Regions from separate parts of the Pseudomonas sp. Marseille-Q0931 genome, predicted to be linked through region 3. Evidence: predicted binding sites of a transcription regulator. Region 3 holds the regulator's gene; each other region holds the start of a gene.
What was found. Region 3 encodes FliA, which starts transcription of late flagellar genes. Its sites were predicted from a motif close to CTAAAGTTTNNNNNNNNNNNGCCGNTAA; they were not measured.
Positions count from the first base shown of each region.

Region 1 (4,898 bases), on a different contig from region 3:
TCGCGCTCGACCGTTTCTTAAGTGAACAGTATTGCGCCTCGGGGCGAAGCTTTTGGCTTAGCGTTGCCGCAACCATTCGTCGCGGGGCGCGGCTTCTACTTTGTGCCCCTCTATTTTCCGTCTTCGCACATCCTGTTGCTGTCTCGCTCTTGGCCGTCTGGGTCGGCTGTTCTAGAGTGGTGCCACGCTCAGGAGTGCCATATGCAGCTCGACCCCACGACCGGCTGGTTTCAGGGTATCCATCATTGCCCCTCGCCGAACTTCAACGCTCGCCCCGATGGCGAAATATCCCTGCTGGTGGTGCACAGCATCAGCCTGCCGCCCGGCCAGTTCGGGACAGGCAAGGTGCTGGAGTTCTTCCAGAACCGGCTGCCCACGCACGAGCATCCCTTCTTTGCCGAAATCGCCTCGCTGCAGGTTTCCGCGCATTTCTTCATCGAGCGTGATGGCCGGCTGACGCAGTTCGTCTCCTGCCTGGATCGTGCCTGGCATGCCGGGGTTTCCTGGTTCGAGGGGCGTGACAACTGCAATGATTTTTCCTTAGGTGTGGAGCTGGAAGGTGCGGATGACGTGCCTTACAGCGATGCTCAGTACGCCAGGTTGACGGAGCTGACGCGGCAACTGCTCGATGCCTACCCGGCGCTGTCGGCGCAGCGTATTCGCGGTCACTGCGACATCGCCCCTGGGCGCAAGACCGATCCGGGGCCGGCGTTCGACTGGCCGCGGTTGCATGCCGAATTGAATGAGAGGTAGCAATGAGTTTTCTGGTGATTCTGCTGGTGCTGTGGGTCGAGAAATTTTCCGCCTGGCGCCTGCGCATCCAGCAGGACGGCCCCTGGCTGGCGCAACTGCAGCGCCTGCAACAGGGCGGGCTGCAGCAGGCTCCGTGGCTATGCCTGGCCATTCTGGTGTTGCTGCCGGTACTGGCGCTGGGCCTGGTGCTGCTGATCCTCGAGCCGCTGGCCTACGGTTGGCTGGCCTTGCCGGTGCATTTGCTGGTGCTGATCTACAGCCTGGGTCGCGGCGATCAGCTTGCGGCCCTGGGGCCGTTCCGTGACGCCTGGCGCCGCGGTGATGGTCAGGCGGCCTACCATGTGGCCGAGCGCGACCTGGCATTGCAGCCGGAGGAGGGTGCCGAGTTGCTGCAGCAGGTTCAGGGGCATCTGTTGTGGCAGGCCTATCAGAGCTTCTTCGCGGTGATCTTCTGGTATCTGCTGCTGGGGCCGATGGCGGCGCTGGCCTATCGCCTGCTGGCACTGAGTGCCGAGCACGCCCAGCAGCCGGCCCTGCGTGAGCGCGCCGTGCAACTGCGCCATGCCTTCGATTGGCTGCCAGCGCGGGTGCTGGCTTCCAGTTTCGCGCTGGTCGGCAATTTCGTCGCCGTCAGCCGTGCCCTGCTGCATGAGCTGCTGAGCTGGGATATTTCCGCCGCGCAACTGGTGATCAAGGCCGGGCGTGCGGCGGGCGAAATGCCGCCGCCGGTGATGGGCGAGGAGGGTGTCGATACCCTGGACCAGCTCTGGCAACTGCTGATTCGCGCGGCGGTGGTCTGGTACGCCGGCTACGCGGTCTGGGTGCTGTTCATCTAAGGCGCCGATCACAGGCAGAACCCGGCAGGGCGGGAGCGGCCGGGCTAGCCTGGTGGCGGGTTTCACCCGCCCTACGTTTTCATCAGGATCATGCGCTGTACCTGGCCGCGCCCGGGACAGCATGTGCGCTGCGCTTGCTTAACCTTAAGTTACAGAGAGGCGTGTCGATAAGCGGTATAAGGAGGCGGCAGTCGACCTGTTTGGTGATTTCCATCACGTTTATCGGCCTGTATTCGGCGCATGTATCCGCATGCCATATGTCGGTCGAAGCAGGATACCGTCACGAGATCGTAAGAGGCTCGGCGGCTGCCAAGCGAGACCTAATAACAATAATGGCAATTGGAGACGTCGAGTGAAGACCGTGTTGTATCCGGCCATCGCGCTGATGAATCGCCTCAGCTTCGGCATGAAGTTCAGCCTGATCAGCGTTCTATTCTTCCTGCCCATGCTCGTCACCAACTTCTATCTGGTGCGAGATTCCTATCGTCAGTTCGTCGGCACCCAGACGGCTCTGGAAAGCCTCGAGCTGCTCGGCAGCAGTCTTCAGCTACGCCGCGATCTGGAGAGCCTCAACGACCTGGTGCAGATCAACTCGATGATCGGTCAGTCCGGTCAGGCGGGGGATCTGGAGGGACGGATCGGCCAACTGCAGCAGTCGCTCAATGCCGGGCTGCAAGGGCTGCAGCCGGTGACCAGCGATAGCGAGCAGGCAGCGGAGTTCGTCGCCAAACGCGACGAATTGCTGGCCGAGTTGAAAAGCGCGGAGGCCGAGACGTCGCTGCAGAGCAAGACAGTCATCGTCGAGAAGCTGCTGGGCTCTTCCCAGGTGTTCATCAAGCTGGTGGCCAGTCAGGCCGGGTTGAGCCAGGACCCGCAACGTCAGGTACGGCAGATCACCGAGCTGATCACCAACGTCACCCCGCAAATTACCGATGTGCTTAGCCAGGGCCGAGCGGTTGGAGCCTATTCCCTGGGCCAGGGTTATCTCAACTCTGCAGCCAGCACCAAGTTCGACGACCTGCTGCTGCAGTTGGAGAAACTGCACGCCGAGTATGGGTTGAACCTGCAGGATGCCCTGGCCGGCAACGTCGCCGCGCAGAACGGCCTTGGCAGCCTGGCCGAGGCGAGCCGCCAGAGTTTGAAGGACAGCGCCGTGCTGTTCGAGGATCAGGTCATCATCGCCGACAGCCTGGATACGCCCTGGACGCAGCTCTATGAGCAGACCAGCCAGCAGATGGCCAGGACCTACGCGTTCAACGATGGTCTGTTGGCCTTCCTCGACAATCAACTGAGCAAACGACTCAGCGAAAACCGTGCGCAGATGGTGCTGCTGGCGGTGGCGCTGGTGGTGGTGTTCCTGCTGATCGTCTACCTCTACAGCGGCTTCTACGTTTCCACCCGCGCGACCCTGAAGAACCTGGGGCAGGTGATGGACAAGGTGGCCGCAGGCGACATGACGGCCAACTTCCAGGCACAGAGCCGCGATGAGCTGGGTGAGCTGGGCCAGGTCTTCAACCAGACCGTGCAGCGTATTCACGATTTGATCGAGCGCGTCGGCCATACCGTGGGCGAGGTTGGCGGACAGGCCGACCGGGTCGAGCTGGTTTCGGGCGAGAGCAACCAGGCGGTGGCCAGCCAGCGAGCGCAGATCGAACAGGTCGCCACGGCGATGAACCAGATGTCCGCCACCGCCCAGGAAGTCGCGCGCAGCGCAGCCGCTGCGGTGGGCAGTGCGCAGAGCGTGAATCAGGAGACGGTCAGCGGTCGTGCCCTGGTCGAGCAGCAGGTGGGGGCGATCCAGCGGCTGGCCGGTGAGATCGACCAATCGGTGTTGGTGATCAACCAGCTGGCCAGCGACAGTGCCGCGATCAGCCAGGTGCTGGACGTGATCAAGGGCATTGCCGAGCAGACCAACCTGCTGGCGCTCAACGCCGCGATCGAGGCGGCGCGAGCCGGCGAGCAGGGCCGTGGTTTCGCCGTGGTGGCCGATGAGGTACGCAACCTGGCCAAGCGCACCCAGCAGTCCACCGAGGAAATCGAGGCGATGATCGCCAAGCTGCAGGGCGGCGTTGGGGCTGCGGTGAAGGCGATGAATGCCAGTCACCAGATGGCCGATGGCACCGTGAGCGAATCAGCCAAGGTGCAGTTGGCGCTGGAGAATATCCTCGGCGCCGTGGGCATGATCGTCGACCAGAACCAGCAGATCGCCGCGGCGGCCGAGCAGCAGACGGCGGTGGCCCACGATATCGATCAGAACATCGTCGAGATCAATCATGCCGGTGAACGCACGGCGCAAGGTGCCAGCCAGACCGAGCAGGCCAGTCGCGAGTTGAGCGAATTGGTGGCGCGGCTCCGGCAGTTGATCAGCGCGTTTCGTGTGTGAGTGAGGATTGGCCTCGTGGGAGGCGCTTCAGCGGCGACGTTTTTTGATAGTCGCGGCTAAAGCCCCTCCCACAACATTCCCGCGGCCGTCGCGCTAGCCTGGTAGGAACGGCGCCCCGCCGCGAATTTGGATCGTGACTTCATAACGCTTCGCCCTGGTGCGCAATGCTGGTCACAAAAGAAGGGGCGAGCACGATCAGTCCTCCAGCCCCTTTGCGGAGAGGGAAAGCTGGCGGTCTCGCGGCGTTTTCAGCCCTCTCCCCCAGCCCCTCTCCACTAGGCGTGCCCCCAATAAATGGGAGAGGGGAGCCAAGCGCGTACAACCTTCAAGTACACAGCATTATCTCCACAGGCTGTGTTATAGGAACGGCGCCCCGCCGCAAACGTTTCGCCCCGGGGCGGGGCTCCTACCCAGAGTTGCTCACCTATCCCCAGCCGAACAGCTCATCGGCATTACGGCTGCTGGCCATTGCCAGTTCTTCGGGCGTAACGCCGCGCAGCGCCGCCAGCTCGGCGCAGATGTCCGTCAGGTATTCGGGGCTGTTGCGCTGGTTCGGGTGCATCGCCGGTGCCATGTCCGGGGCGTCGGTTTCCAGCACGATGGATTCCAGCGGCAGTTGCGCCACCACCTTGCGCAGGCGGTTGGCCTGCGGCCAGGTGGCGGCGCCGCCGAGACCGAGGCGAAAGCCCAGCTTGATGTACTCGCGCGCTTCTTCAACGCTGCCGGCGAAGGCGTGGATGATGCCGCCATGTGCCGGGCGAAAGCGCTTGAGTGTGGCGATGGTGGCGGCATGGGCGCGGCGCACGTGCAGCAGCACCGGCAATTCGAACGCCACCGCCAACTCCAGCTGCGCTTCGAACAATTCCTGCTGACGTTCGCGATCCAGCTCCGCCAGGTAATAATCCAGACCGAACTCGCCAATAGCG
Region 1 covers NZ_CALNWT010000013.1:72,382-77,279, reverse strand. The annotation lists gene ampD (1,6-anhydro-N-acetylmuramyl-L-alanine amidase AmpD) at 202-753, shown strand; gene ampE (regulatory signaling modulator protein AmpE) at 756-1,589, shown strand; gene P3C50_RS19320 (methyl-accepting chemotaxis protein) at 1,942-3,972, shown strand; gene P3C50_RS19315 (TatD family hydrolase) at 4,397-4,898, opposite strand, start outside.
Region 1: P3C50_RS19320 (methyl-accepting chemotaxis protein) is a predicted target of FliA. The motif match lies at 1,733-1,760, and genes of this name have one in related genera.

Region 2 (4,898 bases), on a different contig from region 3:
GATGCCGCTGGCCGCAGCAGCCATCAGGCCGAGCTTGTACGGCAAGGCATGGCAGGCCAGCGCCACGGCGCCCGCGACCAGGGCCGCAGCCACCTGCGGCCGGTTGCGCAGCATGGGTACGACGATGCCGATGAACGTCGCCAGCATGGCGAAGTCCAGCCCCCACTCGCCGATGTTCGGCACTGCCTGGCCAAACAGCACACCCACCAGCGTGCACAGCTGCCAGTTGCAGTACATGGCCAATGCCGCGCCGAAAAAATACCAATGGCGATAGGTATCCTGGTCGCTACGCGCATAGCGCTGTACCACCACCGCATAGGCCTCGTCGGTCAGGCCGAAGGCCAGCGGCACGCGCCAGCGCTTGGGCAAGTGGCGCACGTGGGGCTGCATGCTGGCGCTGTACAGGGCATGACGCAGATTGACCACGAAGGTGGTCAGCAGCACCACGGCGATGCCGGCGCCACCGGCCAGCAGGCTGATGGCGATGAACTGTGCGGAACCGGCGAATACCAGGGCGGACATGCCCAGGGTTTGCCAGGGATCGAGCCCGGCGGCGCCAGCCAGACTGCCGAAGATGATGCCGAAGGGAATGGCGCCGAGCAGCATCGGCAGCATATCGCGGGCGCCTTGAGTGAATTCGTGATGACGGGACATGGAACCTCCTTGGGCAGCCGAGCTTAACCGGGCCACCGAAGCAGGTCTTGAACGTTCTTGCGCAGAATGGTGCGACCAGCGCTGCGGCGCCGCATGCTCATGCGGCGCCGCAGTCAGGCTAGGCGCGGAACCGCCCGACCAGTCCGTGCAGTTGCTCGGACAGTTGCGCCAGCTCCTGCGAATCGCGGTGCGCCGACTGCGCCAGGTTCTCCACCAGCAGCGCGTCGTTCTGGATCTGGGCGATATGGCGGTTGATGTCCTCGGCGACCTGATGCTGTTCTTCCGCGGCAGTGGCGATCTGGGTGTTCTGATCGCGGATATGATCCACCGCGCCGCGAATCTGCTCGAAGCTGTGGCTCGCCAGGCTGATGCGCTCGACGCTGGCTTGCGACATCTCCAGGCTGTTCTGCATCTGCCGGGTGACTTCCTGCGTGCGTCGCGCCAGGCCACCGAGCAGGCTGTCGATCTCGCCGGTGGAGTCGGCGGTACGCTGCGCCAGGGCCCGAACCTCGTCGGCCACCACCGCGAAGCCTCGTCCCTGATCACCGGCACGGGCGGCCTCGATGGCCGCGTTGAGCGCCAGCAGGTTGGTCTGCTCGGCAATCGAACGAATGGTGCCGAGAATCGCGTTGATGTTCTGGCTGTCCTGTTCGAGCGCCTGCAGCGCCAGCGCCGACTGCTTGAGGTTGTCGCTCAGGCGCGACACGCTGTCGGTGGCATCCTCGATCTGCGCCTGCCCGGCATGCACCTGGCGTTGGCCATCATCGGCAGAGGTGGCGGCCTCACTGCACGAGCGCGCCACCTCGTTGGCAGTGGCGACCATCTCGTTGAAGGCCGTCGACACCATCTCCACTGCACCGCGTTGGCGCTCGGCCACGTCGGTCATGTCCTGGGCCACCCTCGTCGAGCCATCGGAGGTCTGACGCAGGGCGGCCGAGGCCTCTATGATGCGCTGCACCAACTGACGGATAGTACCGAGGAACTGGTTGAACCAGCGCGCCAGCAGGGCCGTCTCGTCCTTGCCCTGGATATTCAGGCTGCGCGTCAGGTCACCTTCACCCTGCGCGATACCTTCCAGGCCGCTCGCCACGCTGCGAATCGGGTTGACGATCAGCTTGGCGAACAGGGTACCGACCATGGCGAACACCAGCCCCAGGATCAGCACGATCACGCCGACCTGCCAGGCCAGGTCATTGGCCTTGGCCATGACCTCGTCGTGCTCGATCAGGCCGATGAAGCGCCAGCCCAATGTCGGCGACGACCAGATATTGGCCATGTAATGGGTGCCGTTGAGTTCGACTTCCAGCAAGCCGTCGGCGCCAGCCATGCGCGCGTAGTCACCACCGAGATCGGCAAGGGATTTGAAGTTGTTCCCGGCATTCTGCGGGTCGACCAGAACGTTGCCGCTGTCCTCCACCAGCATCAGGTAGCCGGTCTGGCCGATCTTGATCTGCTTGACCAGATCGGTGAGCTGCTTCAGCGAGACGTCGAGGCCGACCACGCCGGCGACCGTGCCCTGCGTGTCGTTGACGGTGCGCACCGTCCCGATCAGCACGGCATCGTCAGGCGCCCAGTAGTAGGCGGCGGTGCGCTGCGTTTTGCCCGGCGCCGACATAGCGGTCTTGTACCAGGGACGTATGCGCGGATCGTAACTGCTGAGCCCCGGATCGCTCGGCCAGATGGCATAGCCGCCGTCCACTCGCCCGTACGAAAGATAGGCCGTGGTCGGATGGGACTTGGCGAAGCGGTCGAAGATGCTTTCCAGCTCCTGGTTGGATTCCGGCAGCGGAGTGCTTGCCGCGTCCGCCGAGGAATAGTTCTTCAGGGTCGGAGCGGCGGTCATCTGCGGCAGGCTCGCCAGGTACTCGACGTTCTCGGTGATGCCCTTGAAGAACATGCCCATGGCGTTGTCGATCTGGCGTATCTCGCGGGAGCTGCCATCGAGGAAGTCGGCCTCAGCCTGCGCACGCAGGTTATAGATGACCACAGCGGCAACCAGGAGGATGGGCAGGCACGCAATCGCGACAAACGCACAGGTCAGCTTTTGTTTGATATTCATTCGATGAAGCCCTCGAGGGTAGTGGGTTCACCAGGCGCGCGCGCGACGACGAACCCTCAGGGACATTATCGGCTCGGCGATGAATGACTTGAGATGGCAAAGCGACCTATTGCTGTCGGTCAAAGACCGACAGTTGATTTTGTTTAATCTACCCGTGAACACTCAGCTCACTGCGTATGTCATTGATCGCGATCAGGCAGTTGGTTAAAGAAAAGCCTGAGTCGTACGATGACCTCCGTACGAGCTTCGTTCGCATAACCGTTGCTGACCGACGCCTGCCATATCCAAGTTGCAGACCAAGGCCAGATAAACGAGTCCATCCCTTCAATCCCCGACGCAGCCGATACAACGAAGCACTACAACACCGCAACAGCAGAGGGGCACCTAGATCCCTCGCAGCCTGCTTAGTCGCTGGCCCAAGGGGGGGCCGTCGACAATCGTCGTAACTTCGCCTGCCAACTATCCAATTCAAGACGATGAGGCAAGAAACAGATGCTTAAAAATGCCCCGCTGAGCGTGAAGCTACTGCTCATACTGATATTCCCATTACTTGGTTTCCTGGCGTTCGCTGGCGTCTATGTCACCGGCAAGTACCAGACCCTGACCGAGATGGATCGGACCGTGACCGCCAGCGGCGCGGCACAGAAGATCAGCGCCGTGATCACCGCCCTGCAACGCGAACGCGGCGCCAGCGGCGTGTTCATCGGCAGCAGCGGCACTGCCATGCGTGACAAGCTGGCCGAATATCGCCGTGACAGCGACGCCGCGGCGGACCATTTGCGCGCCCAGGGCTCGAACGACATGAACGAGGCCCTGCGCGCGCTCGACGAACTGGGCGCGTTGCGTCCGCAGGTCGATGCGCTATCGCTGAACAGCACCAACTCGGGCAGCCGCTACACCAACCTGATCCAGACCCTGATCGGCTACACCCACGCCCTCGAGGCGAGCGTCGACAACCCACAGATCCTGCGTGCGCTGGGTTCCCTCAACCAGTTCGTGGAAATGAAGGAGCGCGCCGGGCGCGAGCGCATGCTGCTCGGCCTGGTCTTCAACCAGAACCTCTTCGATGCCGCTTTGCTATCGCGTTTCAGCCGTAACCTGGGCGAATTCTCGGCCTATCTGGATGCCTTCGAACGCCGTGCCTCCACCAGCTTCCGCAGCAAGCTCGACAATGCGCTGCAGCAACCCGACTCACAAGAGGTGGCGCGCCTGCAACGCCTGGCCTTCGAAACCCCGCTCGGCACCCCGCTGGGCATCAAGCCCGAAGACTGGTTCAGGCTTTCCACCAGCCGCATCGACCTGATGGGTCAGCTCGAGGCCGAACTTGGCCAGAGCGTTGGCGACCTGGCGACCCAGGCGCGCGACGAAGCCGCCAGCAGCCTGTGGCTGACTATCGCAGCCATACTCGGCGTGCTGTCCGCCGTGGTGGTGCTGTCGCTGCTGATCATCCGCAACATCAAATCGGCGGTCAGCGATCTCAATCAGACCCTGGTGGCCCTGGCCAGACGCGATCTGACCGCGCACACGAGCTATGAAGGCGGCGACGAGTTCGGCGTTATCGCGCGCAACCTCAACAACATGGCCCAGCAGATCAGGGAAGTGATCGAGGAAATCGGTGGCGCTGCGGCGCAGGTCGCCACCGCCGCCGAAGAATCCTCGGCCGTGGCCCTGCAGACCAGCCAGAACGTGGCGCAACAGCGCCAGGGCACTGATCAGGTCGCCACCGCCATCAACGAGATGAGCGCCACCGTGCGTGATGTGGCGCGCAGTACCACCGAAGCCGCGGAAATGTCGCGCCGGGTCAACGACAGCACGCTGCAGGGCAAGAGCGAAATCGAGAGCACCGTGCGCCTGGTCCAGGCCCTGTCGACGCAGGCCGAACAGACCGCGCAGATCATCATCGAGCTGAAGCAGGAAAGCGATGCCATCTCCTCGGTGCTCGACGTGATCCGGGGCGTCGCCGAACAGACCAACCTGCTGGCCCTCAATGCCGCCATCGAAGCGGCCCGTGCCGGCGAGCAGGGTCGTGGCTTTGCCGTGGTAGCCGACGAGGTACGTCAGTTGGCACAGAAGACCCAGGACTCCACCGTCAGCATTCAGCAGATGATCAGCAACCTGCAGAGCGGCTCCGACCGCGCAGCCAGCTCCATGCAGGAAACCCTGGACAAGGCCCAGGCCGGCGCCA
Region 2 covers NZ_CALNWT010000003.1:180,457-185,354, forward strand. The annotation lists gene P3C50_RS09785 (AzlC family ABC transporter permease) at 1-654, opposite strand, end outside; gene P3C50_RS09790 (methyl-accepting chemotaxis protein) at 773-2,713, opposite strand; gene P3C50_RS09795 (methyl-accepting chemotaxis protein) at 3,206-4,898, shown strand, end outside.
Region 2: P3C50_RS09790 (methyl-accepting chemotaxis protein) is a predicted target of FliA. The motif match lies at 2,779-2,806, and genes of this name have one in related genera.

Region 3 (4,898 bases):
CGGTTGGCCAGAACTGAGGTAAAGGGTCATGCAGGTCAAACGCTTCTTCGCCGCCGATATGCGGACCGCCATGAAACTGGTGCGTGATGAATTGGGCGCCGACGCCTCGATCATCGGCAATCGCCGTGTCGCCGGTGGTGTCGAGCTGACGGCAGCGCTGGACTATCAGGCGCCGACGCCGGTGCGCCCGAACCCGGCGCTGGAAGCCGAGCTGCGCAAGACCCAGGCGCGCATCGCCAGTGCCCAGGCCGAGCTGACCACGCGTGCCGAGCAGGATGCCGGCAAGGACCGTCAACTGTTCGCCAATGAGTCGCTGCTGGCGCCCGAACTGCCGGCGACCCTGGTCAAGCCGCAGCGCCCGGTCGAAGCCGCTGTACCTGCTACGCCTGCGGTCGACCCGCGCGCACTGGAAGCCATGCGCTTCGAGCTGCACGGCTTGCGTGAGCTGATCGAAGTACAGCTGGGTTCCATCGCCTGGGGGCAGTTGCAGAATCGCCGCCCGCAGCAGGCCAATCTGTGGCGCCGCCTGCAGCGCATGGGGCTGTCTGCCGAGCTGTCGCAGGCGCTGCTGAGCAAGGTGGCCGGCGTTGCCGAGCCGCGTCAGGCCTGGCGTATGCTGCTGGCGCATCTGGCTCACGCGATCAGTACGCCCAAGGTCGAGCCGCTGGAAGAGGGCGGAGTGATCGCTCTGGTCGGTCCGGCCGGCATGGGCAAGACCACCACCCTGGCCAAGCTGGCCGCACGTTACGTGCTTAAGTACGGCTCGCAACAGGTCGCTCTGGTGAGCATGGACAGCTTCCGTATTGGCGCGCAGGAGCAGCTCAAGACCCTGGGGCGCATTCTCGGTGTGTCGGTGACTCAGGTCGATCCTGGTCAGTCTCTGCTGCAGGCGCTGGCGCCGCTGGCCAAGAAACGCGTGGTGCTGGTCGATACCGCTGGCCTGCCAGGCAACGATCCGGCGCTGCGTATGCAGCTGGAGAGCCTGGCCTCGGCACGCATCAAGGCGAAGAATTATCTGGTATTGGCCGCAACAAGTCAGAGCCAAGTGCTCAAGGCGGCCTACCATAGTTACAAGCGTTGTGGCCTTTCAGGCTGCATACTGACGAAGCTGGATGAAGCCGCGAGTCTGGGTGAGGTTTTAGGTCTGGCTATAGGCCAGCAACTGCCGGTAGCCTATGTGACGGACGGGCCGCGGATTCCGGATGACCTGCAAGTGCCGCGTAGCCATCAGTTGGTCAGCCGCGCAGTGGGGCTGCAGGCCGCCGAGGAGCCGAGTGAAGACGCCATGGCGCAGATGTTCGCCGGCCTCTATCACAATCCGGCCAAGCGAGCCGGCTGAAGCGGCGAGAATGTTGCACCCTCCCGCCACGTGGCGCGGGAGTGAACGGCCTCAACGGGTGTTTTCAACGGCCTGTAGGGCCAAGTCGAAGTTAGACAAGGTGTAGAAAGAACATGGCTATGCATCCCGTACAGGTGATTGCGGTTACTGGCGGCAAGGGTGGCGTCGGCAAGACCAATGTGTCGGTCAATCTGTCCATGGCCCTGGCCGATCTCGGCCGTCGGGTGATGCTGATGGACGCTGACCTGGGCCTGGCCAACGTCGACGTTCTGTTGGGACTCACGCCCAAGCGCACCCTGGCTGATGTCATCTCGGGTGAATGCGATCTGCGTGACGTCCTGCTGCAGGGGCCGGGCGGCATCCGCATCGTGCCGGCAGCGTCCGGCACACAGAGCATGGTCAGTCTCACGCCGATGCAGCATGCAGGCTTGATCCAGGCATTCAGTGACATCAGCGAAAATCTTGACGTGCTGGTGATCGACACCGCTGCCGGCATCGGCGATGCGGTCGTCAGCTTCGTGCGTGCTGCGCAGGAGATCCTCGTGGTGGTGTGCGATGAGCCCACCTCGATTACCGATGCCTACGCGCTGATCAAGCTGCTCAATCGCGATCACGGCATCAGTCGCTTCCGTGTATTGGCCAATATGGCCCATAGCCCGCAGGAAGGACGCAATCTCTTTGCTAAGCTGACCAAGGTGACGGATCGTTTCCTCGATGTCGCCCTGCAGTATGTCGGTGCCGTGCCCTACGATGAATGTGTGCGTAAGGCCGTGCAGAAGCAGCGCGCCGTTTATGAAGCCTTCCCTCGATCCAAGTGCGCCCTGGCGTTCAAGGCGATAGCTCAGAAGGTAGATACCTGGCCGTTACCGGCCAATCCTCGTGGTCATCTGGAGTTTTTCGTCGAGCGTCTGGTGCAACAACCGACCGCAGACTCGGCCGTATGACAGCAGCCTCTGGACTTCGTATGTACAACAAGGCTCAGGCGCAGGACTCCCAGCACCAGCTGATCGAGCGCTATGCGCCGCTGGTCAAGCGCATCGCCTACCACCTGCTGGCCCGCTTGCCGGCCAGCGTGCAGGTCGATGATCTTATCCAGGCCGGCATGATCGGCCTGCTCGAAGCCTCGCGCAAATACGACTCCAGCAAGGGCGCCAGTTTCGAGACCTTCGCGGGTATCCGTATCCGTGGCTCCATGCTCGACGAGGTGCGCAAGGGCGATTGGGCGCCGCGTTCGGTGCACCGCAACAGCCGTATGGTCAGCGATGCTATTCGTGTCGTTGAAGCAAGAACTGGGCGCGACGCTAAAGATCACGAGGTCGCGGCCGAACTCCAATTGAGTCTGGAGGATTACTACGGCATTCTTGGCGACACTTTGGGCAGCCGCCTGTTCAGCTTCGACGACCTGTTGCAGGACGGCGAGCATGGCGGGCTGCACGAAGACGCCGGACACACTCACCTCGAACCTTCGCGGGACCTCGAAGACGAACGCTTCCAGGCGGCCTTGGCCGATGCCATCGCCGGTTTGCCGGAGCGCGAACGTCTGGTGCTGGCGCTGTATTACGATGAAGAACTGAACTTGAAGGAAATCGGTGAAGTGCTGGGGGTTAGCGAGTCACGCGTGAGCCAGTTGCACAGCCAGTGCGCGGCGCGTCTGCGCTCGCGGCTGAGTGAATGGCGTGCTGGCTGAAGGCGGCGTACTCGCAGGCGCAAACGGTTTCACGATTAAAGGACGTAGTTGCAAGCGCAATACGTTTGGGACTGTACGGAGGTCGACTTGGACAAGAACATGAAAATCCTCATCGTTGACGATTTCTCGACGATGCGACGGATCATCAAGAACCTCTTGCGGGATTTGGGTTTCACCAACACCGCGGAAGCCGATGACGGCACCTCGGCACTGCCGATGCTGCAAAGCGGCAGTTTCGACTTTCTGGTGACCGACTGGAACATGCCCGGCATGACCGGCATCGACCTGCTGCGTGCCGTACGCGCCGACGAGCGCCTCAAGCACCTGCCGGTGCTGATGGTGACCGCTGAAGCCAAGCGCGATCAGATCATCGAGGCGGCCCAGGCCGGCGTGAACGGCTATGTAGTCAAACCCTTCACCGCTCAGGTGCTGAAGGAAAAGATCGAGAAGATCTTCGAGCGGGTCAACGGCTGATGCCGGCCGCGAGGGTGCTATGGAACACGATGACTCCACGCTGGGTGACCTTGAATCGTCCCTGAAAACCAATGCCCGTGAGCTGGTCGATAGCCTCGAAAAAGGTAACTTCGGCAACGCGGTGCAACTGATCAACGAGCTCAACAAGGTTCGTGATCGCGGGCTGTATCACGAGGTCGGCAAACTGACCCGTGAACTGCACAACGCCATTGTCAATTTTCAACTCGATCCGCGTATGCCGCATGCCCAGGAGCTGTCGCAGATTGCCGACGCTACCGAGCGGCTGAACTACGTCGTGACCATGACCGAGAAGGCTGCCAACCGGACCATGGATCTGGTCGAACAGAGCGCGCCGCTGGTCAATGATCTGAGCGATGAAGCGCAGAGCCTGAACGTCGAATGGGGCCGCTTTATGCGCCGTGAAATCGGTGCCGACGGTTTTCGCGAGCTGGCCAAGCGTGTCGAGCTGTTCCTCGCCCGCAGTGAGCGAGATGGCGCCAAGCTCTCAGGCCATCTCAACGACATTCTGCTGGCGCAGGACTACCAGGACCTTACCGGTCAGGTGATCAAGCGTGTCACCCAACTGGTGACCGAAGTGGAAAGCAACCTGCTCAAGCTGATGCTCATGGCCAGCCAGGTCGACCGTTTCGCCGGTATTCAGCACGACCACGAAGTGCTGCGCGCCGAACAGGAAAAATTAAAAGAACCATCGCGGGGTGAAGGTCCGCAGATTCATGCCGATAAGCGTGATGACGTTGCCTCCAGCCAGGACGATGTCGACGACCTGCTGTCCAGTCTAGGGTTCTAAGGAGCACACAATATGAGCTTCGGCGCCGATGAAGAGATCCTCCAGGATTTCCTGGTAGAGGCCGGCGAGATTCTCGAACAGTTGTCCGAACAGTTAGTCGAGCTGGAAAGCCGACCGGACGACATGAACCTGCTCAATGCCATCTTTCGCGGTTTCCATACCGTCAAGGGCGGAGCGGGCTTCCTCCAGCTCAACGAGCTGGTGGAGTGCTGCCATATCGCCGAAAACGTCTTCGACATCCTGCGCAAGGGTGAGCGTCGCGTCGATTCGGAGCTGATGGATGTAGTGCTCGAGGCTCTTGATGCAGTCAATGGCATGTTCGGCGAAGTGCGTGAGCGGCGTGAGCCGACGCCCGCGTCGCCGGAGCTGCTGGCGGCCCTGTCGCGCCTGGCCGAACCGGGTGGCGGCGAAGCGGCCCCTGAACCGGTGCAGCAGGCGCAGCCGCAACCCGAGCCCGAACCGGAGCCCCAGGCGGTTGCTGCGTCCGTTGCCTCGGGCGATATCACTGACAGCGAATTCGAGCAACTGCTCGACGCGCTGGGTGAGGCGCCGGCTGCCGCTCCAAGTGCGGAGAATGCCGCCGGTGATGA
Region 3 covers NZ_CALNWT010000001.1:430,354-435,251, forward strand. The annotation lists gene flhA (flagellar biosynthesis protein FlhA) at 1-17, shown strand, start outside; gene flhF (flagellar biosynthesis protein FlhF) at 29-1,339, shown strand; gene fleN (flagellar synthesis regulator FleN) at 1,453-2,283, shown strand; gene fliA (RNA polymerase sigma factor FliA) at 2,280-3,026, shown strand; gene P3C50_RS02180 (chemotaxis response regulator CheY) at 3,126-3,500, shown strand; gene P3C50_RS02185 (protein phosphatase CheZ) at 3,520-4,308, shown strand; gene P3C50_RS02190 (chemotaxis protein CheA) at 4,321-4,898, shown strand, end outside.

Region 4 (4,898 bases), 880 kb from region 3:
TCGGCGGCACTGGCAATCTGCGCGTTCATGGCGTTGATGGTGGCGATCAACTGGGCGATGGCGTCGAGCGACTCGCCGGCCTTGTTGGCCTGTTCGCTGGTCAGCTCGCCGGCATCGCTGGAACGGCGCATTGAAGTCACCGACTCAAGCGTGCCCTGCTGCAGGCGGTCGATCATGCCCTGAATTTCCTGGGTGCTCTGCTGGGTACGGCTAGCCAGCGCCCGCACCTCATCGGCGACCACGGCGAAACCACGCCCGGCCTCGCCGGCACGCGCCGCTTCGATGGCGGCGTTGAGCGCCAGCAGGTTGGTCTGCTCGGCGATGGAACGGATCACGTCAAGCACGCTGACGATCGACTGCACATCCTGCTGCAGGCTGTCGAGCGACACGCCACTGCTTCGGATGTCCTCGACCAGTGAGTGAATGCGCTGGATGCTGCCGTCGACCACGCTTTTGGCCGCCTGACCTTCGCGGTCAGTCTGCTGCGCAGCCTCGGCGGCGTTCTGCGCGCTCTTGGCCACTTCGTGAGCGGCAGCCGACATCTCGTTGATCGCCGTAGCCACCTGATCGGTTTCGTGGCGCTGCTGCCCCATCGCCTGCTCCGAACGCTGCGCCTGCTCCGCCACCTGACTCACCAGGCCGGTAAGTTGCCCGGTCATCTCCACGATCTGCCGCACCAAGTCATGGATCTTCTCGACAAAGCGGTTGAAGGAGCCGGCCAACTCGCCCAGTTCGTCCTGATTGGTAACCGGCAAGCGCCGGGTCAGGTCACCCTCGCCAGCGGCGATATCGTCGAGATTGGCCTTGATCTGCTGCAGCGGCCGCAGGAACGCATTGCCCAGCCATACGCCAATCACACCGAACACCACCAGCAGAATCGCCGCCACCACCACGATGCTGGTGATGATGGTGCCGATGCGCTCATCGATATCGTCTTCGACCTCCCTGATCCCCGCTTCGACGCCGTCGAGGTTGAGCGCCGTACCGACGGCCATGTCCCATTTTGGCAGGTAGTAGCTGTAGGCGAGCTTGGGCACCATCACCGACTCGTTGCCCGGCAGCGGCGAGGAATAGTTGACGAAGTAGCTGTTGTTCTTCGCCACGTTGACCAGTTCACGGTTGATATACACCCCGTTCGGGTCGCGGCGGTCGGCCAGGCTCTTGCCGACGTCCACGGGGCTATCGCCGCGGAACAGGCGCACCACGTTGGAGTCGTGGCCGAAGAAATAGCCATCGGCGCCATATTTGATCTTGGAGAGGATGGCGATGGCCTGTTCGCGACTGGCCATGTCGCCTTGTGCTGCCCCATCGTAAAGCCCCTTCACCGAGCCAAGGGCGATCTGCATGTAGTGCTCGAGCTCGCTGCGCTTTTCCTGCAGCAGACGCTCGCGCGTCTCTGCCACCTCGTCGGCCGCCAGGCTCTGCAATACCTTGGCCGCCGTGCCACTGAGCACCAGCGCAAAGAGGATGACGGGAACCAGCGCAAGCAGTATCACCTTGGTTTTCAATGTGAGGCGCATTCTTGTTGTCCTTTTATGCGGAACAAAAAACGGGGCTACCGGTATATCGGCAGCCCCGTGGAAGAATTAAGCGACCCAAGGCGCCGAGAACTTAATCCGGCGCATTCACGCCTTTACAGGAGCATAGCGGCCGCCCAGCCGAACGCCAGCAGCGGCAGGTTGTAGTGCAGGAAGGTCGGCACCACGCTGTCCCAGATGTGGTTGTGCTGGCCATCGGCGTTGAGCCCCGAGGTTGGCCCGAGGGTGGAGTCCGATGCCGGTGAGCCGGCATCGCCCAGCGCGCCGGCAGTCCCGACGATGGAGACGATGGCCAGCGGGCTGAAACCCAGCTGCACACCAAGCGGCACGAAGATCGCCGCAATGATCGGGATGGTGGAAAAGGAAGAGCCGATGCCCATGGTCACCAGCAACCCGACCAGCAGCATCAGCAGTGCGCCGACCGCCTTGTTGTGGCCGATCAAGGCTGCCGAGCTGTCGACCAGTGTCTGCACCTCGCCGGTGGTCTTCATCACCTCGGCGAAGCCGGCCGCGGCGATCATGATGAAGCCGATCATGGCCATCATCTTCATGCCTTCGGTGAACAGGCCGTCCGCCTCTTTCCAGCGCACCACGCCGGATACCGAGAAGATCACGAAGCCGACCAGCGCGCCGATGATCATCGAGTCCAGCCACAGCTGCACGACGAAAGCCGCGGCGATGGCCAGCCCCGCAACCAGCAGGCTCAGCGGATTGTACTGGGCATCCACGCGCTCGCTCTGTGCGACCTTTTCCAGGTCATACACGCGCTTGCCGCGATAACTGAACAGCACCGCCACGAGCAGGCCGAAGAGCATGCCCAGCGCCGGAATGGCCATAGCCTGAGTGATGCTGATACCGGTGACATCGACACCGGACTTGGCCACGTTGGCCAATAGGATCTCGTTGAGGAAGATGCCGCCAAAGCCAACCGGCAGAAACATGTACGGCGTGATCAGGCCGAAGGTCAGCACACAGGCGATCAGACGACGGTCGAGCTGCAACTTGCTCAACACGTAGAGCAACGGCGGTACCAGCAACGGAATGAAGGCGATGTGGATCGGCAGCAGGTTCTGCGAGGAGATCGCGACCGCCAGCAGCAACGCGATCAGCAGCCATTTCAACGCCCCGCCCCTACCGTCCTGCTGCTTGTCGACCAGCGCCAGCGCGCGATCCGCTAGCGCATGCGCCAGGCCGGATTTGGCGATGGCAACAGCGAAAGCACCGAGCAGTGCGTAGGACAGCGCAACCGTAGCCCCGCCACCCAGCCCCTGGTTGAACGCCTTCAGCGTGCCTTCGATACCCAGCCCGCCGAGCAGGCCGCCGGCCAGTGCGCCGATGATCAGTGCCACGACCACGTGTACGCGACAGAGACTGAGGGCCAGCATGATGCCGACCGCGGCGATTACAGCGTTCATAAACACTCCACCTGCACAACGCAAAAAGCCGCGTACTGTGCCGCATGCGGACTATCCTGTCAAAATCGACGATCGTTCAGAATTCAAAGCGAAGCGTGCACAATCCCGAGCGCACACCAATCGATCAAGAATGCCCGACGCATACCGATAACCGTACTGGTCCATGTAGAAAGGAACGCACCATGCTGTTCAGTCGTCTTTCGATCCAATGGAAGATCACCCTGCTCGCCGGCCTATGCCTACTCGCCATCGTCACCTTGCTGGTGGGTGCCTCGCAGTATCAGTCCAGCCGCAGCGCCGGCCTGGTGCGCGAGGCCAGCTCCAGCATGCTCGAGGAAAGCGCCAAGCTGCGCCTGAAGGCGCGCAGCGAATTACAGGCCATCCGCATTCAGCGCTACTTCATGGACGCCTATCAGTACGGCAAGGGATTTTCCCGGCAGATTCTGTTCCTGCGCGAACAGGCTGAGAAACGCTTCCTTGACGCGTTCGACCTGCGCGAGGACCTGACTCGCCAGGTACGCAGCAGCCTGGAAGCCAATCCGGACCTGCTCGGCCTGTATCTGGTATTCGAGCCCAACGCCCTGGATGGTAAGGATGAGCTGTTCGCCGACCAAGCCGATCTCGGCAGCAATGAACGCGGACGCTTCGCCCTGTACTGGGCGCAGCCCACCGTCGGCCAGCTGGAAGCCGAGGCGATGAACGAAGAGTTGCTCGGCGACACCACGCCCGGTGACAACGGCATTGCCTACAACGCCTGGTATACCTGCCCGCGCGAAACGCGCCAGCCCTGCGTACTGGAACCGTATTACGACGACGTCGACGGACAAAGGACGTTGATGACCAGCATCGCTTTCCCGCTGGAGCTCGAAGGCAAAATCATCGGCGTGATGGGCGTGGATATCAGCCTGGCCAGCCTGCAGCAAATCAGCCAGGAGGCCAACAGTGACCTGTATAGCGGGCTAGGCCACGTCAGCATCTTCAGCCCCGGCGCGCTGCTTGCCGGGCACAGCCGTGACGCGGGCCTGCTCAGTCAGCCCGTTGATCGCGCGTTCCCGGATCAGGCCAACGAACTGCGCGGCCTGATTCAAAGCGGCAGCGCTGCCGAATTGAAGCATGGCGATATGCTCCGCGAACTGAGCCCTTTCAAGCCGATTCCCGAGTCCAGACCCTGGACAGTTCTGCTTGAAGTTCCTCAGAGCGTCCTGCTCGAGCGCGCGACCAAACTGGGCGCTCAACTGGATGCGAACCGCGCCAGCGACAGCCTCGCAGCGCTGCTGATAGGCCTTGGCGCCGGGCTGGCCGGGCTTGTACTGATGTGGCTGACGGCGCGCGGCGTGACACGGCCGATTCTCGGCGTAGCCGCCATGCTCAAGGATATCGCCAGCGGCGAAGGCGACCTGACCCGCCGCCTGCAGTACGCCAGGCAGGATGAACTGGGCGAACTGGCCGGCTGGTTCAACCGCTTCCTCGACAAACTGCAGCCGATCATCGCCGACGTGAAGCGCAGCGTGCTCGATGCCCGCGGTACCGCCGACAAGTCAGCGGCCATCGCCAGCCAGACCAGCGCCGGCATGCAGCAGCAGTACCGCGAAGTCGACCAGGTGGCGACCGCCTTCCAGGAGATGAGCGCCACTGCGCAGGATGTCGCGCACAACGCCGCACAGGCCGCAGAAGCGGCGCGCAACGCCGACCAGGCCAGCCGCGAAGGCCTGCAGGTGATCGACCGCACCACCAGCACCATCGACCTGCTGGCCAATGAAATGAACGTGGCCATGCAGGAAGTCGAAGGCCTGGCCAGCAGCAGTGAGCAGATCGGTTCGGTGCTCGAGGTGATTCGCTCGATTGCCGAGCAGACCAACCTTCTCGCCCTCAACGCCGCCATCGAAGCCGCACGCGCCGGTGAAGCCGGGCGCGGTTTTGCCGTGGTCGCCGACGAAGTGCGCAA
Region 4 covers NZ_CALNWT010000001.1:1,313,046-1,317,943, forward strand. The annotation lists gene P3C50_RS06325 (methyl-accepting chemotaxis protein) at 1-1,520, opposite strand, end outside; gene P3C50_RS06330 (Na+/H+ antiporter family protein) at 1,634-2,953, opposite strand; gene P3C50_RS06335 (methyl-accepting chemotaxis protein) at 3,136-4,898, shown strand, end outside.
Region 4: P3C50_RS06335 (methyl-accepting chemotaxis protein) is a predicted target of FliA. The motif match lies at 3,077-3,104, and genes of this name have one in related genera.